Regions from separate parts of the Paenibacillus vandeheii genome, predicted to be linked through region 1. Evidence: riboswitches for the same ligand, from Rfam matches in the RefSeq annotation. Region 1 holds a riboswitch; each other region holds the start of a gene.
The links. A riboswitch is a leader RNA that binds a small molecule or an ion and turns the genes downstream of it on or off. The one in region 1 is predicted to bind thiamine pyrophosphate.

Region 1 (7,510 bases):
TCGTACTTCTTGTCCTCTTAGATTAAGTGTGCACACCACATACCGGGTTAAAGCCGCTCTTCTCCACGATCACGGAGAGGAACGGCTTTTCACCATATCAGGCTGCCCAGATTGCGTTGTAACAACGCTTAGGAGCGTGTTCGGTATTCCTCAGCCTTTTCCTGCATGCCAGCAGCCAGGGCCTCATTCTCGGACAATCCTTTGTCCGCGGCAAAAGCACGAATATCCTGCGTAATGCGCATGCTGCAGAATTTAGGCCCACACATGGAGCAAAAATGGGCCTCCTTGGCCCCTTCAGCCGGGAGTGTCTCATCGTGATATGATAGCGCCCGTTCCGGATCCAGCGACAGGTTGAACTGATCCCGCCAGCGGAACTCGAACCGTGCTTTGGACAGCGCATCGTCCCGTCGCTGGGCACGCGGATGACCTTTCGCCAGATCGGCAGCATGTGCAGCGATCTTGTAGGCGATAACCCCTTCCCGCACGTCATCCTTATTGGGTAGGCCCAGATGTTCTTTTGGCGTAACATAACAGAGCATCGACGTACCGAACCAGCCGATCATCGCTGCTCCAATTGCTGAGGTAATATGGTCATATCCCGGTGCAATATCGGTCGTCAACGGTCCCAACGTATAGAACGGCGCTTCTTTGCAAATCTCCATTTGCAGATCGACATTCTCCTTGATCTTGTGCATCGGCACATGTCCCGGACCTTCGATCATCACCTGCACATCATGCTTCCAGGCGATTTGCGTCAGTTCACCAAGCGTAGCCAGTTCCGCCATCTGGGCTTCATCATTGGCATCGTAGATGCTTCCTGGGCGCAGCCCGTCTCCAAGAGAGAACGCCACGTCATACCTTTTCATAATCTCACAGATTTCTTCAAAATGGGTATACAGAAAATTCTCCTGATGATGCGCAAGGCACCATGCCGCCATAATAGACCCGCCCCGTGACACAATGCCCGTCATGCGTTTGGCGGTCATCGGGATATAACGCAGCAGCACGCCTGCATGGATCGTAAAGTAATCCACGCCCTGCTCTGCCTGCTCAATGAGTGTGTCACGATACAACTCCCAGGTCAGTGCTTCGGCTTCACCATTGACCTTCTCCAGCGCCTGATAGAGCGGCACCGTTCCGATCGGTACCGGAGAATTGCGAATGATCCATTCCCGAGTCGTATGAATGTCCTTGCCTGTGGAAAGATCCATCACCGTATCCGACCCCCAGCGTACCGCCCAGGTCATCTTCTCCACCTCTTCCTCGATAGAGGACGATACGGCAGAGTTTCCGATGTTCGCATTAATCTTCACATGAAAATGACGCCCGATCAGCATCGGCTCGCTCTCCGGGTGATTGATGTTCGACGGAAGGATCGCCCTGCCACTCGCCAGCTCCTGTCGCACAAACTCCGGCTCCACGCTTTCACGAATGGCGGCGAACTCCATTTCCGGTGTGATGATTCCCTGTCGTGCATAATGCATCTGGGTCACGCTGCGCCCAGCTATTCCTCGCAAGGGTTGACCACGCAACCCTGGATACTCCTCGGCTCCAGCTCGCTTCCCTCCTGGCTTCAGACCGTTATCTTCCGGCTTTACCGTCCGTCCCCGGTAAGCTTCAACATCTTCACGCTCCGTAATCCAGCGTGTACGCAGCGCTGGCAGACCCGCCCGGATATCGGCATGAAATCCGGGATCGGTCATCGGCCCGCTCGTATCGTAGACACGCAGCGGTTCGTTATGCTCCACTCCTTGGGGAGTATTCGTGTCATGAAGGGCAATTTCACGCTCCGGTACAGCAATGTCCGGTCGAGAGCCATAAATGTAAACTTTGCGGCTGCCCGGGAAGGGCTGAACCCGTCCTGTTGTCCCTTTTTCCTTTGCCAACTGCTGATCCTGCTCGTCCTGTCCCATCGTTCTGTTCCCTTTACTCATCGCTCTTGTCTCCTCCTCATTGGTGATCGTCTGGATTAAAATGCTTGCGCACTTGTCCCGAATCATCCACAACATAGATAAAGAAAGAGCGACCATACGACAGAAAGCAGGGACATCACATTTAGTAATACGTAGGCAGTCAATGCAAATGAACTCTATCCCAGAAGCTTGGCAGATGCTCCCGGGTACTTTGCCCAAAAGCAGTTCTGGCAGCTTCTTCCGCCTGTTTACTGTATAAAAAAAGCCGGTTCCCAAGGGAACCGGCTTATGTCCATCACCAATAACGCACCTTATAAAGGCTCCATAGCGGAGCCCATCCATAGGCCACATCATGTGGTGTTCGTGGTCGTATCGCCGATTACTTCCCTACGCTGGTATGATCCAGATCAGGTGCAAAGGGTCCGGAATCTCATGCGATTCCGTCTCAGTCCGGACAATTCGGACTCCCCCAGTAACGTTAACAAGTTGCAGCATCTAAGCCGCAAATGCATATTCAATTATGCTGGCCCCGTTGGGCCGTCCATTACAGAGTAGCGCAACCGAATCATAAAAACAACCTTTATATTCAAGAAAATAAAATCAGGATAACATAAGCCCCATCTGGGTGGCCGCTTCCTTCAACACAGGTGCATATTCATGCAACGTCTCCTGTGAGAGACGACTGACAGGCCCGGATACCGACAGGGCAGCAGCGATGTTGCCTCTTCGATCCATGATAGGTACAGATACTGCCGCAGCTCCCGGCTCACGCTCCTCATAACTTGTGGCGTAACCGTTCTCCACAATATCCATCATCTGTGCCAAGTATACTTTGGGATCAATAAACACCGGCCACTCCGGTCCGTTCATCAGCTCTTCCCGGTCCTCTTCGGTTGCAAACGCCATGAGCACCTTGCTGGATGCCCCTACAGACAACGGAAGTCTGACCCCAACCGGTGCCACCCGGCGAATCGCCTGATCACTCTGCACGGCTTGAATCCGAATCCGCTCACTGCCATCACGCAGATACAAGCTCACGGTTTCGCCCAGTCGATCTCTCAGCCGCTCCATCGCAGGAAGGAGCAGAATGGCCGGATCATCACTGCGAGACATGTGGGCAGACAGCTCCCAGATGCGTATGCCGAGTCGATACTTCTCGGTTGCTGCATCCCGGATCACGAACCCTTTCTCCTCCAAAGTAGCCATCAGACGATGGACTGTACTTTTATGCAGACCGATCTGAGTGGCAATTTCAGTGAGTCCCAGATCACTGCGCGTTGTAAAACACAATAATATATCCAGCGCCCGTTCTACAGCCCGGACGGTTAACTTTCGGTCTTCCATGGCATATTGCCCTCCTCATGTTTCATCACATGAAACTTGGTTACATAAATTATATGAGAAACGGTCTCATCTGTAAACTAAAAAGCGCCAATTGGAATAGGGATAATTGTAAATATTTTCTTTTTATAAATATAAATCCCCTGCAATTTGCACCCTCAGGAAATGTTAACCATATATCTTCAGAACTATATAACAATTGCGTAACAAATGGCTCCAATCAATTGACTTTGACTATATTGGAACATACGATAAAGATATATTAAATTAAGATTTTGCTTCATACGTAGTCAGTACAATCATTTATCCGCTCTGTTCGTCTCGTTGTTATCTTCATTTGATTTTTTAAAGGAGGGGCAATCATGTATCCGACATCCCAGAGCGAAGCCCCGCTGCAAACGAAAGTGTCAGATCTGCCTTCTTCGTTATCACCGAGGCTGATCCGGTTCAAACATATTGTCGTGGCGTTGCTGCTCTCCGTTGTATTTTTTCTGCTCTTTTGTTTCATTGCACTACACGGTTATATTGCTTGGGTATTATCCAATCCAACGGTAGCGCCTGTCTTCTCTAATCCCATGCAGGCCAAGAACATGAAGTATCAAGACATCACGTTTCCAGCAGCAGACGGCAGTCGAACGATGCAGGGTTGGTATATCCCGGCTGACGATAATGCAAATAAAACCATCATATTCAGCCATGGATATGGTGCAAATCGTGAAGAAACCTGGGTACCGATGTATGACCTGGCCCATTATGCTCACCAACTCGGCTTCAATGTGGTCATGTTCGATTACGGCTTCGCTTCACAGGTGAACAAAGCCGTCGCCACAGGCGGCAAAGCCGAATCCCAGCAGCTGCTTGGCGCAATCCAGTTTGCGAAGCAGCGCGGAGCTCAGGAGCTTGTTGTATGGGGCTTCTCCATGGGTGCAGGTACAGCCCTCCAGACTGGGCTGATTACCAAAGATGTGGATGCGATGATTCTGGACAGCACGTTCCTGCTTGAGCCGGATACACTGTACCATAACATCCATAATCAGATTGATCTGCCGCGTCAGCCTACGCTGCAGATTATGAATCTGCTGTTCCCAATTCTGAACGGGACCGGATTGCAGCAGATTCCGTATCAGGAAGTGAAAAAGGAAGATTATCCGTTCCCTATTTTCTTCATCCATGGTACCGAGGATGAGAAAGCTCCTTACCCGATTGCGGAGCTGCTCGCTGCCAACCAGACCAATCCGTATTCCGATGAATGGATTGTGGATGGTGCGCATCATGAGCTGATCTTCCGGGAGCATCCGAAGGAGTACCTGCGCCGCGTCTCTACATTCCTGAGTCATGTGACAAAGACGAGCAGCGATGATGTGGATAATACCAATAATGGAGAATCGTGATGATTCGGTAATTCAAGAGCCCTTAGGGGCTCTTTTTTTTATGTACACATAGGACAACATGCCGGGAGAATATACTCTTGGGACGTAATTAAAGACAGCTCTAGCTTGTGTATTACAAAATTGAGCGAACCGGGGGGTCCAATTTCATTTCTGCTGCTGGATCTAGATTTTAATTCATTTGAACGGAGGTTTACCACTTATGAATTGGTATGGATATGGACATCTGCTGCCTCTGCGGGTACTTGAAGAAGTTCGTTTCTGGAAAGAGCAAGAAAAGGAACATACGATTATCATCCGTGCATTGATTCCTGATCTTGAACCCTCATATGTCCAATGGCTTGCGGAATGGGAAGCCATCTTTGAGAACAGCGAAAGAGTCGCGAATCAGTTGTTGAAGCAAGTACTGCCGGGAACCCAGCCTCCTGCCCCCTACATCATCCGCTGTATTGAACAGCTCGTGGCTGAAGCCTGCGCACAATCGCGAGAGTTCATTAGACAGCTATATGTCCTGTTGGAGCAAAGCACTGCTGTTCAGTCTGTCCCGCTTGCCAAAATGGTTATTCTGCATTTCATTCGCGAATCCGAGTATTTCCTGGGGGTACTTGAAACGCTGAAACAACATGGAGCTATGCGAGATTCGGTGTCTGATTCTACTTTTTCACTGGAACATATTCTTCAAACCTCGGGGCAACCGGCTGATCCCAACCTACACGTTGCCTCCACGTCCGTGTCTGGACAGTCCCATCGTGAAGCTGTAGAAAATCCGTCTTCGGCTGCGGGAAAAGTCAACACCCCCCATCCATCCGTACAGGCGCAGTCTTCAGCTGCTGTTCAGTCTCCCAATGCAAACGAAGAGGGCACACCCAACTCTAACGCAGCGGGGGTCAAGGAGAAACCTGTGCCTATTGGCGGACACACATTGCCACCCTTACCTTATGCCTACAATGCGCTGGAGCCACATATTGACGAGATGACCATGCGCATACATCATGACAAGCACCATCAATCCTACGTCGACGGACTGAACACCGCGGAGAAAAAGCTGGCAGAATCGCGGAAAAAGAATAATTTCGAACTCGTCAAACATTGGGAACGAGAACTCGCGTTTAATGGTGCAGGCCATTACCTGCATACGATCTTCTGGACGATCATGAATCCCAAAGGTGGAGGCAAGCCTTCCGGCATGCTCGCTGAACAGATCAAGCGGGATTTCGGCAGCTATGAAGCGTTCAAGAATCAATTCACCGAAGCCGCGAACAAAGTGGAAGGCAGCGGCTGGTCCATGCTGGTCTGGAGCCCACGGGCACACAGATTGGAAATTTTGCAGGCGGAGAAACACCAGAACTTATCCCAGTCCGACATTGTGCCTCTCCTGCCGCTTGATGTATGGGAACACGCCTACTATCTGAAACATCAGAATGAACGCAAAAAATATATCGAGGACTGGTGGAAGGTTGTGTACTGGCCAGCTGTGGCCGAACGTTACGAAACTGCACGCAAGCTGTTATGGCCGCCTTATTAGGATTCTCGGGCTAAGCATAGCATCGGGGGAGTACTCTGGAGCGCATTGAATCTATCGTGCAATATGTTGATGTAAAAAAAGAGATATCTCCAGCCGAATGACTGAAAGATATCTCTTTGAGTTTGAATACAACTATTTACTTGCGGATAGAAGCTGCCTCAATCGCTTCAGAAGCCCAATGTGTGGCAGGTACATCCGACCACTGTCCTGCCGCATTCGTTTCAGCTTGAAGTCCAATCAGCTTATTCAGCATTGTAACAGCTTCAGCGCGGGTTATCGGCTGACTTGGACGGAACGTGCCATCCTTGTATCCGGTAACTACTCCCGCCGAACTTAATTGTTCTACTGCTTGTTGCGCCCAATGCTCGTTCACATCGGTAAATGCTGTCGGCGCAGTAGTCATCTGATTAGATGTTAATAACGGCTGTAACACGACAGCCATTTCCGCGCGGGTAATCGCTTGATCCGGCTTAAAGCTGCCATCTGTATAGCCTTGAACAGAACCGGATTGGGCTGCTGCTGATATAGCCGCCTGTGCCCAGTGGCTGGATGTAACATCTGTAAATTCATGACTTCCCTCAAGAGTAGATGTTCCCAGAATACGCGTGATTAATGTTGCCATTTCCGCACGAGTTACATTACGCTCTGGTCGGAAGCTGCCATCCGTATACCCCTGAATATAAGGTTGTGCTTTCAAGGTGTTGTCTGTCCAGCCTTTGACCTTAACAATGGAGAATGTACTGAATTTGTTTACTTCAATCTCGACGCCTTGCTGATTGTCACCGTTTAGGGTAACCCGTTTGCCGTGAACAAGCTCCTTCGTTCCATCACTATGCTCAATATATACACCTAGCTCCTCAGACTTCACACCTGCAACCTGATTAGCATCTAAAGGCAATATGAGCGTAACAGGTCTGCTCTGTAGATTCGTTTCGATCGTCATTGGACGTCCAATGATCTGGATATCTGTTGTGCCTACGAATTGGATGATCGACTCATTCGCCTGTGCTCTCGTTTGGATCTCTAAACGTTGGGATTCCTTCTTCACCGGTACAAGACGGAAATAAATATCATCTGTGCGTCCGTTTAAGGAACTCGCCGGAATGGTAATCTTCACATTAGGATTGGAAATAACCAGATCCACTCCTTGCTCAGCCAGCATTGCTGACGATTGTGGAGAGAGCTTCAGATCCCACTGTGATACTTCATCTTTTGCGTCTGGAATCAAGACAACCGCTGTGCGGGAGCCTGTCTGTTTCAACTGGTCGATAATGGTTTGCGTTTTGCTCTGATCAAGAAGAAGTTCATCCTTAACCGTACCATCTGTTCCTCGAGTACGATTA
Region 2 (7,510 bases), 230 kb from region 1:
CATTTCAGGAAAATAATAACTCAAAAACCCGCACTATTTGGATAGGCGGGTCTTCTGTTGTTCTTCTCTCATCCACTGGGAAATTTGCCGCTTACGCTCAAGAAAAGCAGGTTCCTCCGTGATCGCTTCGCGCCGCGGACGTTCAAAGGGAACATCGACCTCGTGCAGTACGGCTGCAGGCCGGTTCGATAAAACATAGATGCGATCAGCAAGCAGCAAGGCTTCCTCGATATTATGCGTAATGAACAGCACCGAGCGGCGATTCTGTTCCCAGATTTCGAGCAGCCAGCGCTGCATGTCGCTGCGGGTCAGTGCATCCAGCGCACTGAAAGGTTCGTCCAGCAGCATCAGTTCCTGTGGACTGAGCAGGGCGCGCAGAAATGCAACCCGCTGCTGCATGCCGCCCGATAACATATGCGGATAGGCTCGTTCGAATCCGGCCAGTCCGACACTGCCCAACCACTTCCGGGCATTGGCAAGCGCTTCGGATCGTGGCGGTGTGTCCGCAGACACCTCGCCAGCAAGCAGCACATTGTCTTCAATGGTACGCCATGGGAAGAGGGCAGGCTGCTGCGGCATATAACTGATCTTGCCGCGCTGTCCAGTAACATCCTGACCATTCATCAGAATTTGGCCCTCCTGTGGTTTCAGCAAGCCACCGATGATGTGGAAAAGGGTGCTTTTGCCGCAGCCGGAAGGACCGACGATGGCTACAAATTCTCCTTGTTCCACGGTCAGGGACAAACCATCCAGAACGGGTAATGTGCTACGCCGCTCGCGGAACGAGGCATGCAAATTCTGAACTTCCAACGCTGGCGATGAATGTTTAGCAGTTAAAGCCACTGCTTCATGTTCAGGACCTCTGCTACCGGTTGGAGTGGTTGTACTCGCATCCGGCGCAGCAGCTACCCGCTCGTTGTGTTCGGGTGTCATCTCGTCATCACTTCCTAACCCTTTATATAGAGCATATTTCAAAATTATCGCTTCTGCGGTCGCCAGCGAACGAGCAGCTTCTCCAGTAGCGCAATGAGCAGGAAGAGCAGCAGACTCAGTGCCACAATAATCATGATCGCTACGAACAGACGGTCCGTCCGATAGGCCGATTTTTGCAGCATCATATAATACCCGATGCCCTTATCTGCTCCAATCCATTCCGCGATGATCGCACCCATGACGCTGTACGTAGCGGCAATTTTGATCCCTGAGAACACCGAAGGCAGCGCATGTGGAAGCTCAAGCTTCCAGAAAATTGAGCCGCGTTTGGCGCCAGCCATGCGCATGTAGTTCATCATCGCCGCATCGGTGCGGGTCAACCCGTCCATGGCAGCTACAGCCACCGGGAAGAAGCAGACCAGAATGATGGTAATCAGTTTGGGCAGCAGCCCAAATCCGAACCAGATCAGCAAGAGCGGTGCAAGCGCGATGGTCGGTATATTTTGACTAAGAATAAGTAAAGGATAGAGGGCAGATTTCAGAAATGGAATCAAATGCAGCACCATCGCAATCAGTAATCCCGTAAGTGTACCTGCTGCGAACCCGATCAATGTCAGCTGGATGGTTGCCCATGCGTGTATGCCAAGTCGCTCGGCTTGAGAGGCCGCTTCATTTGCGATGTCAGAAGGCGCAGGCAGCATCCATTTCTCGATATGAAACAGGGAGACGGCTCCCTGCCATACGGCTATAAAGAGAATAACCGCCACAAAGGGCGGCCATACGCTTTTCCAATAGGCATGCATTAGCGATATTTCTCCGTCAGGCTGTCCATGCTGAAGCCGCTCGGGCTATGAGCGATCTTGATCTGTGAGATGATGCTTGGGCTGCCGGCTTCCACAAGAACTTCATGCATTTTGCGAACAACCTCCAGCAGTTCCTCCAGTTCTCCCTCCATCGTGGTATCCAGTGGATTGACCTGATATTTCAGGCCTGACTGTTGAATAACTTCAATGGCACGGTCAACGTAAGGATAGGAATTTTCGCCATTTGGCGTTTTGGGAATGACTTGGATGCTAAGTAGTGTGCTTGCCATGAAAGATCACTTTTCCTTTCGGGTTGGATTGTATAAGTTGAACATAGGGAATGTACACTTTACCACTTCGATTGCAGTACCCTCTTCCGATCGCTGTTATCCCCGGATTTTTTGATTTCATTTTCCGCATGGGGAAAATCCGGGGATAAAGGCGACCACTTCGTTTCTACAGATGGGTTCTGCACTCTTCGTTCTTGTGTACATAATGTTAACTTATACAGTTAGATTTTTATTGGGGTAAGAACTCGTTTGTATACGCTTTGGACACATCTACCTGCTCATCAAGCAGTTTTTTGCTAAACATCCAATCCGTGTAGTTCTGCCATACTTCCTGCTTCTGCTCACCCCAGCGCGGTGCATCATCCTGATATTTTGGACTCAGCCACTTCTGGCTTGCGAGTACAAGATCCTTATCCAGATCCGGTACGGCCTTAATCAAAATGTTGGCAGCTTCTTCGGGATGTTCAATCGCATATTGATATCCTTCGGAAGTCGCTTTCAAGAACGCTTTAACCAGCTCGGGATCATTCTGAATCGTCTGTTCATTCGTCACAAGTACAGGTGTGTAGTAGTCCAGTGCTTCGGAATAATCCTTTACATACAGCATGTCGATTGGTTCTCCGCGAAGTTCGGCTTCAATGCCCGTCCACGCGTAGAAAATCCAGGCAAAGTCGATATCACGTTTTACAGCGGTGAAAAAGTCTGCATCGCCCATGTTAATATTTTTCACTTTGGATACATCGGCGCCTTCGCCTTCCATAATGGACTGCATCACGGCTTCTTCTACCGGGGAGCCCCAGCCCCCATAGGTTTTGCCTTCAAAATCTTTTGGAGACTTGATGCTCCGATCCACCGGAGCGGCAAATCCGGACGTGTTATGTTGAATGACTGCAGCGATGGACACAAGTGGTACGCCCTGTGTGCGGGCCTGGGTCACACTTTCCTGATAACTTACGCCAAAAGGCACTTCGTTCGAAGCCACCATGGTATCCGCGCCTCCGGCACCTGGCTGTACAATCTCGACATTTAAGCCTTCTGCTTTATAAAAACCTTGATCTACGGCCGCATACAGGCCGGTATGATTCGTATTTGGTGTCCAGTCCAGCACGACTTTAATATCCTTGAGGGCTGTATTGTCACCTTCAATGCTATTTTGGGTGTTGCTGCTGCCGTTCTCTCCTGAAGGTGCAGCTTCTTTGCTGCCGCAAGCGGCCACAGTTACCAGCATCACGCACAAAAGCAGCAGTCCCATCATTTTACGCCATCTCATCTTTGAATCTCTCCTTCATGTTGTCCGGCCAGTGGCGCGGGGTACTCCTTGGCTTCATATCCAAGCTTCTTGCATAAATCGACAGATTTATACCAGCTATGATCCGGATGACGTCACTTTTTTTAGCTCTCTGGCTATATAAAAGAACATTAAAAAAGCGCCCCGTTAATCCGGGACGCGTGCAGGCGTTAGAGATGTGGCACTCAGCAAAGAGGCTGGGCTGGGCCAATTCGATATACTCCGATTCCTACGCTGGCATGATCCAGATCAGGTCTAAGGGTCAGTATCTTGGTGGGATACACTCTCAGCCGGCCAATTCCGACTCCCCTGGGAAACTATGAAGTTACGGGCATTACTAGGTGTAATTATAGGCGAGAGGCCGATGCATGTCCAGTCAGGAACTGGATGGAAGAGTACAGCGCTCAAAATGACCCTTATACATTCGCATAACGACCTCTCTTGATGTGTCATTTTTAACAATTTACCGTGGTGTATCGTATAGGGATATCTGACTGAGTGCAAAAGCATCTGATTTCGGGTCATATCCTACCTGTTTCTGTGTGGCTTCCAGATTCAATCGTTTAAACCGATTATTTGAGATCCCATGAAGTATGGTGAAGGGCTCCAGATCTGTAGCTGTAATTGCTTTGAACACCAGATCACACAAGTCAGCCGGACTAATATACGCGCTCATATCCCTTGCCTCCAGAGGCGGACCATCCGGTTGAAAATCATCATATGCCCCAATACGTATCGCAACACTTTGTAACCCCTCGGTATACGCAAAATAGGAAGCGAGTGATTCACCAAAACATTTGCTAACTCCGTACAAATTCCGCGGGCGTGTGGGCATGTCCGGATAGACTTGAGCATCAATGGGATACCCCTCAATCGTCTGTGCGCTGCTTGCCAGAATGACTCTCCGCACTCCTTGGTCTTTAGCTGCACGGAATACATTAAATGTACCTTTGATATTGATGTCCAACAACGATTCATAGAACCCTGCATGCGGGGAAGGATCTCCCGCCAGATGTACAACCACATCCATGCCTTCGCAAGCGTGCTGACAGGCTTCGGGATCTGTCACATCAAGTGCGGTAATCTCATGGCTTGTCTCTTGATACGTATGCAGTCTGTCTATATTCAAATCCGTTAGTCGCAGGTGAAATGCTTCTGACAAGTGTTTGGACAAATCACGTCCAATTTTTCCGGCTGCGCCGGTAATTAAAATGTTCATCAAATCAGCTCCAATTCTTAGCGCTGGAAGAACTCAATCCATTCCTTTTCAGGTCCATAGATGAAGAAATAACGGTAACCATTAGGCAGTGCAATGATCTCTCCATCAATAAACTCGGCCTTGGTTGTCTTAATGCGGTTGTATTCGGATTCAAGGTCATCGACATGGATGGCAAAATGGTGCACCGTTCCTTCGGAAGGCAGCTTGTCACTGTATCCCTGAATCAACTCAATCTCAGTCTCGTTGCTTCCATTGAAGCCGAGAAAGGCGAGCTGAATGACGCCGTTGGTATGAGTTACCCGGTCTTTCAATTCAAGACCAACAATCTCCGTATAGAAACGGAGTGTGGTCTCCAGATCACGAACGGCGATGCCGACGTGGTCAATGCGCTTTTGAAAACTCATATTCAGAATCCTCCTATATTCAGTGAATCTTTTCTACCATTTTAAGGGATATCATAGGGCTGTAACCCTGGGTTGTCAAATCGGATTTTAATGTTGGGAAAATTATAATTGTTCACATAATGTTCACTTATGAAGAAGGGGTTGTGATCTCTATAATTACGAAGGTAAACAGAAAGGATGAGAGCATTGCCAACAACGAAGAAAGAACATATTTATTTTGGATTGATGATGTGCACAGGGATGGTTGTCGTCATGATGACCTTCAATTTATTGAAAAATGGTTTGATTGGTTCGATGTCCCCGTTAGAAATACTGTTTCAATTTGTATTGTGTTTTATCGTCGCTTTTCTGGTGGAATCCTTCATAGTCGGACCTGTAGCGCAGAAAGTGGCTTTCTCATTACCGTTCGACAAATCCAACAAGGTACTCGGCATTCTGGCTATCTCAGGTTGCATGGTTGTAGGAATGGTGCTGATCATGTCTCTGTACGGCATGGTTACGGCCTATTTGGCCAATCAATTGGAGGGGAAATCACTGCTTGAGACATACCTTCATACCATACTTCGTAACTTTAGTCTGGCCCTGCCTCTACAGATTCTTATCATAGGCCCACTCGTTCGCTTCATATTCGGTAAATTCATCAAGGGTAAAGGGGTTGCAATTCCCGTCGTTAATAAGGGAGCTTAACAGGATGTGCAAAAATTTGCATTGGGTGATCCAAGTAATTAATAAAGTATTTCCTGGGTAATCGTCCATTGGTCTAAGATACCAGAGTCGATAATCAGTTTAGAGCGAAGAACATTTTCACGAAAATCATGAGGCATTCATTATAAATTAAAAAAGGCTCCGTAGCATTCACGGCTACGAAGCCTATCTTTTTACGGCTCTGTGTAATTGGAATCTTATTTATCATCCTTCAATAGATGTTACGATGCTGAACTTACAGCATGCCTGTGCTGCCATTGATAGGCGATCACGCTGATAATCAGCAGACCGACTGCAAAAATGGCAAGCATCCATGCGGACTGGTTCACTTCCAGATGATCCAGACTCCAGCCGGTGACCAAAGGCAGAATGGCACCACCAACCCCGCCTGATGCAATCAGGATGCTGGGTGTTGATTCTTCTGTTCCAGGCAGCATTTTGCTGGCGAAGACGAGGGCAATGGAGAACACACCCGACAGTGCGAGTCCGAGTAACAGAATGATCAGAAATGCCGACCAGATCTGGTTGGTAAAAGGAAAGATCATTAGCAGCACAACTGCTGCAAGGCAACTGTACAGCACGTAGACTCGATATTGGAATTTCTCCGCAATATATCCGGCAAACAGTCGTCCAACAGACATGGCGATCCAGAAGCAGGTAACACTCAGCGCGGCACCTGCTTCCTTCATGTTCATTTTCTCAATCAGAATGGCTGGCATAAAGTTGGCAAGGCTCATTTCAGTGCCGACATAGAGAAAGAAAAATAGAACAAATAAAGACAGAAGAGCCAAATTACGGCCGCGATAGGTGGAACGAGTTGGCTGAATGTTTGCAGGATTCGTTCCATTGGGCGATGCAGCAGCGTGAGCGTGTCCGGGAGTCTGGTCGGAGCTACGCCGACTCAGCTCGCTGTCCAGCTCACCGAATGAACTTTTGGCCCAGAATATAAAGGTCATCGCTGCACAGATGGCAACCACGAGGAACGACATACGCCAATACCCGGCAGAAATCAGACCGCTGGCAATGAGCGGCATAACCATGGCGCCGATACCGAATAACACTTCAAGTCGACTCATGGCAACAGCCGTATTATCTTTAATTGCAGCAATGATGATTGTACCGATAACAGCCTCGATCATCCCGAATCCGAATCCGGCTGCAGGTGCAATGACGAACATCCAGCCCCATGGAGGCAGCAGCATATAGGATAACTCTGCAATGCAGAGCAGAGCGGCAGCAATTAATAGACCGCCTCGTTTGCCAAAGCGATTATTCAACCACGGAGATAACAGTACACCACCCAGGAACCCGGCAAATTGGGCAAATATCAGTGTTCCTCCCTGGCTGTAATCCTTGCCATAATGTTCGAGGGCAACGGGCAGGATGGACCCGAGAACCACGTGGGCAAGTCCGATGAGGAAATAGGACAAGCATCCAATCCAAAGCAATTTTTTCATAAAGAAAAACTCCTTCTAATTATGATGTATATGTAGTAAGTCTGCCATTCAGGAGCATTTCCTTAAAACAAACAATCTCTATCATAACAGGACATGTTAGGGTGTGCACGGATAACTTGCAATGGAGGCGAAAGTTGGTATATACTGAACCACAACAATTACAGATCGGACCATGCCGTTGAAGAGCATCCAACTCGGAGGCGTTTTCGCCAGGGGAGCGAATTATTCCCCAAGTTAACCGGAACCGCCCGTTATCGCGGACCAAGAGGCTGAACCAGAGTATTCTGGTTCAGCAAGTTGGGTGGCACCGCGAGCAGAGCGCTCCTCGTCCCAAGGGATGAGGGCGCTCTTTGTATTTTTACAGCCAAAGGAGACGGTGACCATGTTGGAAATGAAGTGGATTCGGGAGCA
Region 3 (7,510 bases), on a different contig from region 1:
TTGCCAAAAGTCTCAGTGAGAAGGCTCATTTGCACGTTTGGGATGAACCTCTCAATTTTGTAGATGTCATCTCACGTATGCAAATTGAAGAGTTGCTGTTGGAGTATTCCCCGACCCTTCTGTTTGTAGAGCATGACAGTGAATTTTGCGCAAATATTGCAACGAGAATTATCGAGTTATAAGCAACAGGGAATGTCATAGATACTAAAAGCCGCCGAAAGGCGGCTTTTAAGCTTTCCAGCTACATCCCAATATTTGAGGATGTTTGTCATGTTCAGATATTGGTATGGTGAGGAACTATGCTATAATTTTATAGTCATATCCCAATCAAATGATGGATTATTGAATCAATCTATAGAATAAAGTCCCCAAGAGGTGTAAACCCGTTGAAAAAAGAACTGACATCGATGAAGCAAACGAGACTTAACTCCATCCTGGACGAAGCAACCAAACTGCTGATTGAAAAGCCCAATGCATCCATGAATGACATTGCAGAAGCTGCAAAAATCGGCATTGCGACCCTGCATCGTTATGTGGAGAGTCGAGAACAATTAATGGTTTATCTGGGCTTGCGTGCGATTGAGGTTGTAAGTGAGGCCATGCAAAACATTCATCTGGATGAGGAAAACTGTGAAACGTATATTCCGGAACTGATTGAAGTGCTCATTCCGTTAGGTGATAAAATATTTTTCCTTACTCATGATGCAGCTATTCACTACAACCCTGAGATCGAAGGAGCAGATTCGAAGCTGAGAGAGCCGATACTGCATGCGGTCAGCTTGTTGCAGCAAAAGAATTATTTTCGTCAGGATGTCAATAAAAACTGGATTGTAGATGTGCTATATTCTATCTTATTTCTGACTTGGCAGCAGGTAGTAAGTGGTGATATTGCTCGCAAATCGGCAGCTTCTCTGGTTGTGGATACGTTCTATCATGGCTTCAAAGCCAGATCGTAGCCGCTAATGATATGGAACGATGTATTGTTATATTTGAAGCACGTCTGGTAGTCAACCGTGTCAATGGATACGGAGTGGCTCTAGGCGTGTTTTTTTGCGTGGATAGCTAACGAAAATGCTCCAAAGCATTAAATGGATCTTAAGGGTACATATTCAAAAATTAACAGTGTTCATAATTTAAGATTTTAAACTTACAAAAAAATGATATAAATTTCTAGTAGATTCAAATCATTACCAAATTAAGACAGTGGATTTGTGACAAGGAGGTCGATAATCTGCACTGAGCCCGATACCGTTTCAAGCCGCTTTTGCACGCATTCCATCATATCCAACAGGAGGGATTCCACGCTTTACACCATTATTGTGCCAGTCAACCAGGACTATAACATTCTGAACCTGTTCACCGATTCGCTGCTTCGGACCGTAATCCCGTGAATGGTCGCTCCAATGGATCAATTCATCTACGGTCAGCTGGTTTTGGCCTGTAATCATAAGTGGCATATCGGTATCCAGCGAAATCCCCATACTACGTTTCGGCATCGTTGTGTTATTCCTCATTTCGTTAAAGGTCGTGTGCGTAAATGGCGCGGATACTGCGTTAAAAGAAACCTGATTTGAATTATATTACATAAATAACAGTAATTTAAATAATGTTTTCAATCCGATGAGCTTTTACCGAAAACCTTTTAGGAGTATGTATCACCATGCCAATGCCTTGCCATTATCATGTCGAACAGTATAGGCTATAATGGATACAGTGATTTAGGAAAGGAATGCAATCATGAAGAAAGTCATCGTCATAGGATCAGGAATTCTTGGGGCATCAACAGCCTATCAATTAGCAAAATGGGGTGCAGAGGTCCTTATTATAGATCGGAAAGATCGAGGGCAGGCTACGGATGCCGCTGCTGGGATTATCTGTCCCTGGTTATCCCAACGCCGCAATCAGGATTGGTATCAGCTTGCCAAGGCAGGTGCACGTTTCTATCCCGGGTTGATTGAAGAACTTAAGAGTGAAGGGGAAACGGAAACGGGTTACGCTCAAGTGGGTGCGCTTAGTATTCATACCGATGTGGAGAAACTCAACAAGATGCAGGAACGGGCACATCTTCGTAAAGAAGATGCACCGGAGATTGGTGATATTACCCTGTTGGATGCAAAAGAAACCCATCAGCGTTTTCCTCTACTGGAGGAAACTTTTCAATCTGTATACATCAGCGGTGCTGCGCGTATCGATGGGCGTGCGCTGCGCGATGCCTTGATCCGATCGGCACAGCGAAATGGAGCGGTCCTGATTGATGGGGACGCGACACTTCAACATGAGTCGAATCGGGTAACTGGAGTAGTTGTGGACGGGAAAGTCATATCGGCTGACGAGGTTATTGTGTGTGCCGGCGCTTGGGCCAATGAACTGTTCAAGCCCTTGGGCATTGATTTTAAGGTTCATTATCAGAAGGCGCAAATTATGCATTTGCAGGCCCACGATCGAGAAGATACTGGGAATTGGCCTGTGGCCATGCCTCCTTCGGATCAATATTTGTTAGCCTTTGATCAACAGAAGATTGTGATTGGGGCAACTCACGAAAATGATATTGAAGGCTATGATACAAGAGTAACCGCAGGCGGAATGCAGGAAATATTGAATAAAGGATTGGAACTGGCTCCTGGTTTAGCTGATAGCACGTTTCAGGAAGTGAGAGTAGGCTTCCGTCCGTTCACACCGGGTTTTCTTCCGGTAATGGGTGCTGTTCCTGGTTGGGATGGCTTGATCACAGCCAACGGGCTTGGAGCATCAGGTCTGACGATGGGGCCCTTTATAGGAAGTCAACTGGCCAAATTGGCTCTGGGTATGGATTTGGATATCGATATTCAGCCATATAATATAGGAAAAGCAATGGAAGACCAGAAATGAGGTGAACCATGACATATTCACAGCGTTTAACTCACGGCAGCTCTTCAGATATCATATATCTGGAGCACCAGATTGGCGTTGCAGAGGATGAATTGGCAAAAGCCAAGGAAGAGGAACAGGCATACGAAAGGGATTTGAACCAGTTAAGTGAAGTGCAGAATAGGATTGAAACCATTCGCACCCGTCTGAAGAGCTTGCAAGAGGAATTAGGTAAACTCGAAGATTAATAGGACATTTGGAAATACACATGTTGTAATAAGCCTGAGCTATTTGCAGGGGGACTGTTCGCAGTTGAGAAGGTTAAAACCTGACCCTTTGAACCTGTTAGTTAATACTGACGTAGGGAGCAAATGACATGTACTCATGTTATTTTTTGCCCTTGCCGAAATTTGGACAAGGGCTTTTTGGTGTGTATATTTCATAACAGGAAGCAATAGCGGGATTGCAGATGGGACAATATGATTTGGACAAAGGAGAACTGATCATGTCATTTTCAAGAACGTTAAAAGACAAGACCATAACCGTATGGGAAGATGGATACAATCATCCTTTTTTACACGAGATGGGGAAAGGCACACTGGATCAGGAAGCGTTTAAGTTTTATCTACTCCAGGACTATACATATCTGATTGAATATGCGAAGATTTTTGCGATGGGTGCAGTGAAGGCTGCGGATGAAAAACTGATGACGAACTTTACGGTTATTCAACACGCTATTCTGTACGAAGAAATGGATTTGCATCGGAATTACATGAATGAATTTGGGATAACACTGGATGAACATCATACTGTCAAACCATCTCTTTTCAACAAGGCATATACGTCAAATATGATGAGTGTTGCTCAAACAGGCGGGGTTGCCGAAATCATTGCCGTCATTTTCCCTTGTGCGTGGACGTATTACGACTATGCAACAAGATTAAAAGAACAATATCGCGATTCATTAGAGGGTAATTTCTATCAGACTTGGATCGAAAATTATGCAAGTGATGAATTCCGGAACTCATTCGAATGGTTCTATGATACACTGGATGCATTATGTGAACATAAAACCGAGCAGGAACTGGAGGCCATTGAGGACATATTCAGAAGAAGTGTTGAATTTGAATATCTGTTCTGGGATATGGCGTATAAACGGAAACTCTCGTACTTCTAATGATGAAGTAGACTACAACCAGAGACAAGGATGAACATACAGATGAACAATCGTGGAGAACGCATCTATTTACGGTTTTTGAACATGGAGGACGCGGCATCACTGCTGGATGTACAGCTCCGCAATCGGGCTGTTTTTGAAGAGATCTCGGCAAGTGAACGATCGGAGACATTCTATACGCTGGAGGGTCAGGTCACCCTGCTTGAAAGTTGGAACAAGGCCAGGGAAGAAGGGAAGCGTTATTCTTTCGGAATCTTCCTGAACACGACAAATGAGCTCATTGGGGAGATCTCTCTGTTCGAGCTTGAACTGGATTCCACCCAAAAATGGATCGTAGGTTATGTGCTCGACCAGGCGCACAATGGCAAGGGCTACATGAGTGAAGCCCTTGGGCTAGCACTGAATTTTGCCATGAATGATGCGGGAATCAAACGAGTGGAGGCAGGTGCGCTGCCCGACAATGCCGGATCGATCCGAGTGCTGCGTAAGGCGGGCTTCCAGGAGATGGATCGCCAGAATATTAAAATCAGGGGGATATGGAAGGAACATCTGATGTTTGCAGTGGATTTACGCTAGATGATCAAGATATCGTGACGTGAACCACCGAAATCATCCAGGGGGAACTTATGAATAAACGGAAACAAATGTTATTGGACTCTGCTCTTGTGCTCTTTGAGAAACATGGAGTGACCAGCACCTCCATACAAATGATCCTAGATGAGTCGGGTGTGTCCAAAGGAACATTTTATAAATTCTTTAGTTCGAAAGATGATTGTATTCTTGCTATTCTGGAGCAACGTGTTCAGGAAGACATGATGATTCGCAAAAGTTTGGAGAGTCAAAGCTATGCTTCCGATTTTGATTTACTGGTGGATCAGATTATGATGCCGATGATTTTGCCTGAAAAACAGCGTGTTGTGGAGATATTCTGGACAGGCTTTTATTCTGGAAAATGTGATGTGGCAAATCTGACTCGCATGCAGTTAAATTGGTTATCGGAAAGACTGGTACAGGTATTTGGCGAAGAATTAAAACCCTTTGCTTTTGAAGGAGCCATTTTTTGTTTTGGCATGGTACATCAAATCTCAAATACGTGGAGAAATTTCCATCTCGACCAACCGGATTGGAGTCATCTTGTGCCAAAAGTGCTGAATTATATTGAAATTTTGCTGCGTTCCATGCTGGAAAGACAGGAGCATATTATTGATTTTCCTAGTCTTTCGATGATTGCTCCTGATTCCAAAGACATTGCGCTGGATAAAAACAGCCTGATTGCAGGTCTTCAGAAATTCAGTTATTCCATTCTCCAATCGGAAGTGTCTATTAAAGCGAAAGAACTGACAAAAGGGCTGCTTTGCTTAGTCGAACAGAAAGAGATCAATATTTCCATGTTGGAAGTAACTCTACAGGCATTTCAGACGGAATTTGAATCGGGTTCTCTTCAAGGCGAGGCAGGCAGGATTGTCAAGAATTGCAGATCATATCTCGAACAAATCAGGAGTGTCCCGATGGGGAGCATGAAATGAAACGATAACGCAGCTGATCTTACTTATGTGAGAAGGCTATTATTCATAATTCAATACACAAAAAGCGGCAGATTGGACGTAAAGCATAGGGTCCGGAACTGCCGCTTTTTTGTATAAGATACAAAGCACTCTACACGATGCAATTCATGTAAATGCTATTTTTAATTTGTATTCATGGAGACTTTTTGTCTTACAGGCTGTTTGGAATCGTCCTCTGTTGCCTGTTTGGTACGTTTAATGAAGAAGGAAAGTAACAATCCGAGAACAGCAATGCCGATAATGACAACGTAAGCATCATTAATTCCCTGAATCATGGACTCCATTCCCAACTGCTGCTTCGTTAATCCGTTGGCTGCACCCGTTGCAACCATATCTTGCGCATGTGTCATTGTACGACTGGTCATTACACTCACGAGTAATGAAGTACCAACTGCGCCAGCCACTTGTCTAACAGTATTGGATATCGCTGTACCGTGTGGTCCAAGTCGTGGTGGCAGCTGATTCAAACCTGCCGTTTGAATTGGCATCATGAGCAAGGCCATACCAATTCGGCGACCTGTTGACATTAATACCAGGTAGGTGTAGCTGGTAGAATCGGTCAAATCAATGAACCCGATAGTGGTTACGATTGTGATAACCATCCCGATAATCGCCAGCCATTTTGCGCCAAAACGGTCAAACAATCTACCCGTAATCGGCATCAGGAAGCCCATGACAAGCGCTCCTGGAAGAAGCAATAATCCGGACTCCAATGCAGTGTAACCCCGTGCATTTTGGAGGTATAACGGAAGCAGCATCATATCGGCATACATGATCATCGTGATCGCGATATTAATGATCGTGGTCAGAGAGAACATATTATACTTGAAGGCCCGCAGATCGAGCAGGGGATTTGCAGATGCAAGTTGTCTCCATGTGAATAGTCCAAGAGAAACAACTCCTGCTGCAAGGCATATGATGACTTCTGCACTTGACCATCCCAGACTTCCCGCCCGGCTGAAGCCATACAGTAATGCACCAAATCCAATCGTGGACAGCAATACACTGAGTGTGTCGAATTTGGTATTGACTCGTTCCGATACATTTTTGAGGTATACAAACGCAAAACCAATAACGATAACGGTTAGTGGAATCATTCCGTAAAACATCGTTTGCCATGTGTAATTTTCAAGAATATAACCAGCAAGGGTCGGCCCAATCGCCGGAGCGAAAATGATGGCAAAACCGACCATGCCCATTGCGGCGCCCCTTTTCTCAGGAGTGAACAAGGTTAGAATGACATGCATTAACAATGGCATGATAATACCAGCACCGGCTGCTTGAACCATACGCCCAGTCAACAGTGTACCGAAATTACTCGCAAGGGCAGATATAATCGTACCGATGAGGAAAATAAACATCGAAGCTTGAAATAATTGCCGTGTCGAGAAGCGTTGCATGAAATAGGCCGTGATGGGAATAAGTACACCATTCACTAGCATGTAACCTGTTGTAAACCATTGGGCTGTTGCTGCTGAGATATTAAAATCGCCCATCAGCTCCGGAGTTGCCACACTCATTACGGTTTGGTTCAATGTGGCAAGAAATGCACCCAAAATCATAACAAACAGTATGGGGCCCTTTTTTACGTCATCTCTTTCTTTTAATCTAGCCTGGCTCAATCCATTCCATCCTTTCAATCCACACGTGACTAAATTTACAACGTGTTGTATAGTTTACATTGTATCTATTGAATTATATACATATTCCCGAAGAATACAATTTACGATTTTAGGTGTTTTCGTTGCTTATTTTACGGAAAAATAAAATATGTAGTCTAATTCGCAAATAAACGACTGATCATTTAAAATTGTAATTTTTAAAATTTGAGGAGGGGATTTTGCGATGAAAAACGAAAAGAAGTCTGCTACAGATCCTCGTATACTTCGTACGAGGCAGTTGATTCGTGATGCTTTTGTAG
Region 4 (7,510 bases), on a different contig from region 1:
ATTGGATCAGCGTACGATTATGTTCAAAGTGTAACCCTACTTGTTCCAAGTATTGATGGATAAGAGCTGGCATCTGCTCACGCGGAATATTTCGGTTTTCAAGGACAAAAGCAATCTCTTCATCCGTATATGACATACAGAACTGGGTATCCGGATCTTGAAAAACAATGCCGGGCTGTTCAGGCACCTGAATATCGTCGCACTTCATCGGAATCTCCACAGATCGCGGAATCAGACCGCTCAGAATTTGCAACAAGGTCGATTTGCCAGAGCCACTGGGTCCAAGTAACAACACTTTCTCCCCTTGACGCACAGAGAGAGACAAGCCTTGAAACACCAAGGCCTTCTCTCCCGGGAACTTGCATCTTAGATTCGTAACACCTGCCGCCTGCGCATTCCCCTTCGTGATCATCTAGTCCAATGCCTCATAATCCTGCTTTGAAACTGGTCTGAGCGAGCGCGTAACCCCTGTCAGCTCCAACGCTTTGGCCAGATAATAAGCGAATACACCCGCAATCAGAATACTGCCTATGAAGCGGAAGCCGATAAACAACGTGTAATTCCACGCCGAGAGTGAATCGATGTACCCGTACTGATAATCCAACAAAAGCGAAGCCGCTGCTGCTCCAATGGCTGCCAGGCAGGTGACGAACAGGTTCGTTTTTCGGTACAGCATTGCAGCAAAGAATATCTCTGCCCCCAGTCCTTGAAACAAGCCATACACCAGTGTGGACATGCCCCACTCACTACCCAGAAAAGCACTTACGGTTGATGCCGCAACTTCAGCGAGAATAGCCACGCCCGGCTTACGGATAATGACAAAAGCAAACGTGCCCGCCATAAACCACATGCCATAGATCATCTGCTCCGCATGAACGCCGAATGGCTTCATCAGATCATACGTAGGTCCCCATATTTTGTAGATCACCCCGAATACCACTGCAATCACGATCGTTACCAGAATATCGGTTAATTTCAATCTGTTGCTGCGTACTGCTGTTGACATGTTCTCTACTTCCTTCCTCTGTTTCCCTTGATTTATAAAATAAACAATAAAATAAACAAAAAAAGCCTCCCCGGTTCCCAGGCAGGCCATACGCACAGTTTACAATTCTTACGATGCTACGCAGTAAGCGGATATAGAAAAAGTAGATACAAACGACCTCATCCTTCGTGCGCATCAAAAAAAACCGCTACACCCAAGAACGCTGACATTTATCATCTATTCTTTACCCTTACCATTGCACATCGCAAAATCATGTTCTCTACGCTGGCATTACCCAGATCAGATATACGGTCAGCGGCACAAGGCCGCTCTCTCAGCCCAACTTCATTGAGCTCCCGGTTCACTTATTTCATTGCTTCTACTGTACAACACATGGGTATTTGTGACAATCCCGTTAAGGGAAAACCATGCATCACCTTTGAGATCGAGTGGTTAAATATATGTTTTTTCTTGTGATAATATGCTTCTGCTTCAAGGCATATTTCTTGCATACAACCTTCGCAACGCACCATGGGACTGTCTCGAAAGGGCCTCCCATTTCCGTAAGCTTGACCACACCGCTGGTCAGCGTGATGCGTCAAGCTTGCAACGTTCTAACGAATCTACCGCACCTTGTAGACTGCCAATTCTCAAGGCATGCAAAATTTTAACGAACTTCAGTGAAGTTATTTCAGTGCAAAAGCGGCGTCCAAGCCAAAAATCGACCCCATCGATGAAATAACCTCTCTGTGACTCGTTACATCTTAGATCGGTGCAAATGGCAGCGAATAGCGTGTGTCAGTTTCGTTAGTCCAAAATAACGCGAACAAGGGCTGTCCCTCGTCATATTCATGACTTATGGGACAGCCCTTTAATGAGTAAGCTTCATATCGTTTAGAGGAACCTTTCATTCAAACCATACATCCTTTTTAATATTGCGTATTCCCGGATTGACTTGTTTTACCCGATGCAAAGCCTTTAAACAAAGTCGGTACTTTGGAGTAACGTGTATTTGTAATTTTCCCTTGTGATGTACTGCTATCCGTACGCATAATGGAATCTTTGACATTGGAAATGTCTGAGTTGTCGAGTGTCATATTCACCGCAAAGGACGTCCCGCCGTTTTGACGCACCAGCTTGCCAATATCGTCTGCACGGAAATTTTTAATGTTAATCGTCCCCGCTGCATTGATTTGAAACACTTTATCATAGGCTTTGTAAGCTGCCCCGCCCGTAATGTTGACCGTTCCAGCTGACTTCAGAGTCAGAGCGTCCTCGCCTACATCCTCCCAAACCACATTTGATATCGTACAGTTACCGTAACAATGAACACCGTCAGCTGCAGGTGAACCGATAATCACATTTTTGAGCGTAGCGCCTGCCTCCAATCGAAATAACGGCTTCTGATCTTCCGCTTGAGATCCATCTCCCAGTGTGGAGGGATTAGCTACATAGGTTTGGCCTTTGCCGTCAAACGTTTCACCCTTGGCTACAATAATCGTTGAGTTTACAACGGTAGGTGCAGCAAAAGCTGGAATTGCACCGAATAATGAAGCGACCAGACCGGCGGACAGCAACAACGTCAACATTTTTTTCATAACTTAAAGCCTCCCTTATTCTGATAGATTGGCGGACAAACATAAGCTTGTCCTCACGGAACCTCTCAGAGGTGCACCTCTGGTTCGGAACCTACCCTGATCCTACCAAAAAAGGGATGTAACGATAATAATCATTAGGTTAGATATGGAAACGACAGCATCATGCCTGTGATCTCGGCATTTTTTGCAGCGCACTCCAACGTGAAATATGCCGATCTCAACTTCGGGTATGCCTTATTTACAAGTCATAATCTATGGTTAGATACTCCTTTATCGTTCTAGAAAAAACGAAAGACCACTTCATCTGTTTCCAGACAATGTGATCTCTATTATTTTGATCTCTAATTTTATTTATTAAATTACGCTTTAGGCTCCAAACCGCTGACGATATCCGCACTTCCGACATAATTCCTCCACCGCTTCCCGTTTGGAGAAACCATAGAACAGATTGTTGGCTCTTTCACCGTCCACGATCTCCGAGAACGACTTCTCATGAACGTTGCCTAAATTAATTACACCCTCGCCATCGAGACAGCATGGGACTACAGTTCCATCGACCAGAACAGCTGCTTGACTGCGAAGCGCGTGGCAGAAGCCTTTGCCGTCATCTTCCGGTGCATCCAGACTCGGCCACTGGAACTCGTGGTCCTGATTCAGGTACACATTCGGGGCAATTTTGACACCACTCCCCGGCACAACCTTCTCCTCGATGCGAAAATCCAGATTGAACTCCCGTTCAAGAACCTCCAGCGTCTCCCGGTTTCTACTCATCTGGGCATTCGTGAAGTTATCCTGTGTCAGATTCCAGAGTCGGAATGAAATAATGACATTGTGCTTTACGGCTTCCCGTACAAAAGACAACACGTTGCCCAGATAGCCCTCACGGTCTGTGGAACCTTCGTGACCATCAAAGCTGTGCAGGGAAAAGTTCATCTGACGCAGCGCTGGTTTGCCGAGCAATTTGTGTTGGGTCTTGGGCAGCAGCGTACCGTTCGTCGTAATGTTGACCTTGAATCCTTTCTCATGTGCGGAATCCAGTAACAGATCAATTTTGGGATGAAGCAGCGGTTCACCTTTGACATGCAAATAAATATGTTTAGTGTGGGGTTTAATCTGATCCAATATATTGTTGAAGACTTCAGGGTCAATGAAATTTTTGGCACGTTTGGTCTGCGGACAGAAGCTGCATGCCAGATTACATATGCTTGTGATCTCAATATATACTTTCTTGAACGTTTTCAACTCGGGGTCCCCATTCTGCTTAGGAGGGAGAACAGTCCCACCCTCATTTATGATCCGGCCCATATGTGCCACCACTATTATATCGGGTTAGAGGGCCAAGGTAAATCGACCCGCATGTTAATTTCCTTTTCCCCCCTTCCCGGGCGTCTTCTTACTTGTACATCTGAGCAGATTGCCCGTCTGATCGAAGAGCTTAATTCGCTGTTCATTCAAACGGTTAGAATCTTGGGTTACTTTCCTAACTCACATTACTCACTCTTCTTTTAGGCCGCCCTCTTTACATTCTGCTTCATTGTGATATATGCTGAATACACAACTGCATATCTTGAACATTGCACTAGGGGAGCCTTGCGGCTGAGACGAATCGAACGATTCGGACCCTTTGAACCTGATCTGGATCATACCAGCGGAGGGAAGTGGAGCGGCCTTTCAGTAAGCGGATTTTTTCATGTTGATGATGAAACTTAATGTGAATTGAACTTACAGACCCACTCATTTCTCCGGAAATGGGTGGGTCTTTTTCGCGTTCTGCGGGCAGATCAGAAGGTGTAATTATAGATCCCGCAGTTTGAAGTTTGAATAACAAGGGGGGACGGACGAGATGGATAACGACATAACCATTCACAACATGAGCTATGCTTTCCCCGGAAAAAGGGATTCCCCCGTGCTCTCCAATGTGTCGATGCGTGTAGCTCAGGGCGAATTCGTCTCGCTTATTGGTTCGAGCGGCTCCGGTAAAAGCACCCTTTTCAAGCTGCTGGCAGGCTTGCTTGAGCCAACCCACGGAACCATTGAAATTCCTTGGATTCAAGAAGGAAAGAGATTGGGCCAGGTGGCTTACATGCCGCAAAAGGATCTCCTGTTATCCTGGCGAACCGTCATGGAGAATTGCATGCTCCCTTCTGAACTTGCTCCAGGACGGCAGGACAAGGCAAGGATACGAGCGGACATCCTGGCTGGCCTCGACCGTTTTGGCTTAACCGGATACGCGCATGCTTACCCGGACGAGCTGTCGGGCGGTATGCGCCAGCGTGTTGCGCTGCTTCGTACTTTGCTGACAGGCGGCCAGCTCATGCTGCTGGATGAACCCTTCGGCGCACTCGATGCCCTGACCAAACGGGAGATGCATCGCTGGCTGCTGGAGCTGTGGGAAGGTTTGGGCAAAACCGTGTTGTTTATCACGCATGACATTGAAGAAGCCCTGCTGCTCAGTGATCGGATTATCCTGTTAACTCCGGGACACCCAGGCCATCAGCTGCAGGATATGACCGTACCCTTGCCGCGTCCAAGACATTCGGACATGATCTACGAACCGGCTCTCGTTCAGATGAGAAGACTATTGGAGGAACAATTGCATGCGAAACGGTAATTTGAGAGACAGCATGAAGGATAGCTTAATACTTTGGCTTACCCGTTATGGTCTGTTTCTTTTGCTCATGCTCTTGCTGCTTATCATCTGGGAGTGGATTGTGCGTATGGGATGGGTGCCTTCCTTCATCATTCCAGCCCCGACGTCGATTGCTAGTTCGCTGTATGAGCATCGTCGCCTCTTGCTGACAACACATCTGCCCAATACCTTGATGGAGGTTGTCGTTGGTTTTGGCTTGTCTATCGGCGCCGGAATTGCACTTGCGACAGGCATGCATATGAATCGGTCAATGGAAAAGGCCTTATATCACTTCATCGTAATCAGTCAGACGATCCCGCTGATCGCCTTGTCCCCCGTATTCATCCTGTGGTTTGGCTACACGCTGTGGAGCAAAGTCGCGGTGGTATTCCTGATCGCGTTCTTCCCAATTGTCGTGAGTACCTACGATGGCCTGCGCCAGGGTGATCCGGAGCAGCGTGAACTGCTGCTGACGATGGGGGCCAGCAAGTGGGATATTTTTCGCAAACTCCAGATTCCACTTGCCCTTCCCTCCTTCTTCTCGGGACTGAAAATGTCTGTGGTGTACTGTGTGGTTGGTGCAACGATTGGGGAATGGCTCGGCGGAAGCAAGGGACTGGGCTATTTCAGCCGCAGAATGTCGAGCAACATGAACACAGATGCCATGTTCGCCGCCATTGTGCTGTTATCCCTGCTTGGTATCGCCCTGTTTGTACTCATTGCATGGCTGGAGAGAAGATTCGGTAGACAACGTCATGCACGCCAAAGTAAAGCTGGATAACTCTCGGAAGTAGACCTAGCGGGACAGACTTAGCGTACTTAGTGTAATCCCCCTACTATCGGCTGGAAATCTATTGCAGTACATCCGTTTCCAATCGCCCGGTATGTAGAATGGGTAAATCTCAAAACAGAAAATAAGGAAACGAGGAACTTTAAGTTATGAATAAAAAGTATATCTATTCCCTGCTCCCCCTCCTGCTCGTAGCCCTATTCCTGATCGTCAGCGGATGCAGCAAAACGGGCACCAACACGCCTGCTACAGATTCAGCTTCCAATACAAAAGATACAGAATCATCTGCGACCGAAACGTCAGTGGATTCCAAAGACAAGCTGTCCATCATGCTCGACTGGTATCCGAATGCAGTGCATTCCTTCATCTATGTTGCTCAAGAGAAAGGATACTTCGCGGACCAAGGTCTGGATATCGATGTCCAGATGCCTGCCGATACCAATGACTCACTCAAACTGGTTGCTGCCGGAAAAATCGATCTGGCGCTAAGCTACCAGCCGCAAATTTTGCTTGCGCGCGGGGAGAATATTCCTGTACGTTCCATTGCGGCCGTCGTTCGGCATCCGCTCGTGCATCTATTAACTGAAGCAGACGGTAAAGTGAAGTCGCCAAAAGATCTTGAAGGGCTGACGGTCGGCTATTCCTCAATTCCTCTGTATGAAGCAATGGTTCGTACCATGATCAGCCAGGATGGAGGTAATCCCGACAAGATGAATCTGGTAGATGTGGGATTTGACCTGATTCCTTCCCTGGCTTCCGGGCAGGCAGATGCTATTATGGGCGGTTTTATTAACCATGAGCAATTGATTCTGGAAAAGGAAGGCCATGCCATGAAGTCAATCAGTCCCGTTGATTACGGCGTACCTGATTATTATGAACTGGTCCTCACTGCAAGTGATGCGGGCATTGAAGTGAAAAAAGATCAGCTTACCCGCTTCATCCTAGCGATGCAGGAAGGACAGAAATATGTGACAGAGCACCCCGAGGACGCGCTGAACATTCTGCTTGCGCATGAGAACGAAACCTCTCCACTTGACCCGGAGATCGAAACCAAAAGCCTGAATATTTTACTGCCACTGATGAATGAAAAAGGTCAGCCGTTTGGCGGGCAGGACGCCTCTTCTTGGGAAAACGTACGTGCATGGCTTGTTCAAAGTGAACTGATTCCGGATTCCGTGAAGACTGAGGATGCTTATATCAACTTGCAGGGGGAGTAAGGAATCGGATGCTGGATGAGATCAAAGAAAATCTGAAAGTAGTCAATTAGCTATCCGAGAATGACCTTTAACTCAATCATTTATGAAAATTTTGCTATCTAACAAGCTTGCAAACTTATGCGTATAAGGGTAACCGTGCCTGCTTTTGTTGATCAAATTGCTTCTTATAAGGAGGAACTTATATGTCTTATCTGGAACGTGTTCGTACACAAAATCCACTCATTCATAACATTACTAATATTGTTGTTGCTCCCTTTACCGCCAACGGTTTGCTTGCACTCGGTGCATCTC

Region 2: linked by a shared signal. The riboswitch ahead of P5G61_RS15310 (ABC transporter substrate-binding protein) and the one ahead of thiC (phosphomethylpyrimidine synthase ThiC) in region 1 are both predicted to bind thiamine pyrophosphate.
Region 3: linked by a shared signal. The riboswitch ahead of tenA (thiaminase II) and the one ahead of thiC (phosphomethylpyrimidine synthase ThiC) in region 1 are both predicted to bind thiamine pyrophosphate.
Region 4: linked by a shared signal. The riboswitch ahead of P5G61_RS26500 (ABC transporter ATP-binding protein) and the one ahead of thiC (phosphomethylpyrimidine synthase ThiC) in region 1 are both predicted to bind thiamine pyrophosphate.

Annotation. Positions count from the first base shown of each region.
Region 1 covers NZ_JAROCD010000007.1:363,172-370,681, reverse strand. The annotation lists gene thiC (phosphomethylpyrimidine synthase ThiC) at 129-1,913, opposite strand; TPP riboswitch at 2,281-2,394, opposite strand; gene P5G61_RS16350 (IclR family transcriptional regulator) at 2,514-3,257, opposite strand; gene P5G61_RS16345 (alpha/beta hydrolase) at 3,617-4,645, shown strand; gene P5G61_RS16340 (Fe-Mn family superoxide dismutase) at 4,845-6,167, shown strand; gene P5G61_RS16335 (S-layer homology domain-containing protein) at 6,304-7,510, opposite strand, start outside.
Region 2 covers NZ_JAROCD010000007.1:134,495-142,004, forward strand. The annotation lists gene P5G61_RS15295 (ABC transporter ATP-binding protein) at 34-933, opposite strand; gene P5G61_RS15300 (ABC transporter permease) at 978-1,736, opposite strand; gene P5G61_RS15305 (thiamine-binding protein) at 1,736-2,026, opposite strand; gene P5G61_RS15310 (ABC transporter substrate-binding protein) at 2,256-3,296, opposite strand; TPP riboswitch at 3,523-3,635, opposite strand; gene P5G61_RS15315 (NAD-dependent epimerase/dehydratase family protein) at 3,778-4,533, opposite strand; gene P5G61_RS15320 (VOC family protein) at 4,551-4,937, opposite strand; gene P5G61_RS15325 (DUF2798 domain-containing protein) at 5,124-5,624, shown strand; gene P5G61_RS15330 (MFS transporter) at 5,864-7,099, opposite strand; gene serS (serine--tRNA ligase) at 7,482-7,510, shown strand, end outside.
Region 3 covers NZ_JAROCD010000019.1:65,662-73,171, reverse strand. The annotation lists gene P5G61_RS28490 (Lsa family ABC-F type ribosomal protection protein) at 1-182, shown strand, start outside; gene P5G61_RS28485 (TetR/AcrR family transcriptional regulator) at 387-956, shown strand; gene P5G61_RS28480 (hypothetical protein) at 1,254-1,496, opposite strand; gene P5G61_RS28475 (NAD(P)/FAD-dependent oxidoreductase) at 1,738-2,868, shown strand; gene P5G61_RS28470 (hypothetical protein) at 2,877-3,095, shown strand; TPP riboswitch at 3,133-3,231, shown strand; gene tenA (thiaminase II) at 3,353-4,024, shown strand; gene P5G61_RS28460 (GNAT family N-acetyltransferase) at 4,067-4,600, shown strand; gene P5G61_RS28455 (TetR/AcrR family transcriptional regulator) at 4,651-5,550, shown strand; gene P5G61_RS28450 (DHA2 family efflux MFS transporter permease subunit) at 5,712-7,151, opposite strand; gene P5G61_RS28445 (TetR/AcrR family transcriptional regulator) at 7,435-7,510, shown strand, end outside.
Region 4 covers NZ_JAROCD010000016.1:6,265-13,774, reverse strand. The annotation lists gene P5G61_RS26520 (ABC transporter ATP-binding protein) at 1-412, opposite strand, end outside; gene P5G61_RS26515 (ECF transporter S component) at 413-1,006, opposite strand; gene P5G61_RS26510 (pectate lyase) at 1,915-2,583, opposite strand; gene P5G61_RS26505 (radical SAM/SPASM domain-containing protein) at 2,950-3,825, opposite strand; TPP riboswitch at 4,155-4,257, shown strand; gene P5G61_RS26500 (ABC transporter ATP-binding protein) at 4,427-5,194, shown strand; gene P5G61_RS26495 (ABC transporter permease) at 5,181-5,993, shown strand; gene P5G61_RS26490 (ABC transporter substrate-binding protein) at 6,152-7,219, shown strand; gene thiM (hydroxyethylthiazole kinase) at 7,402-7,510, shown strand, end outside.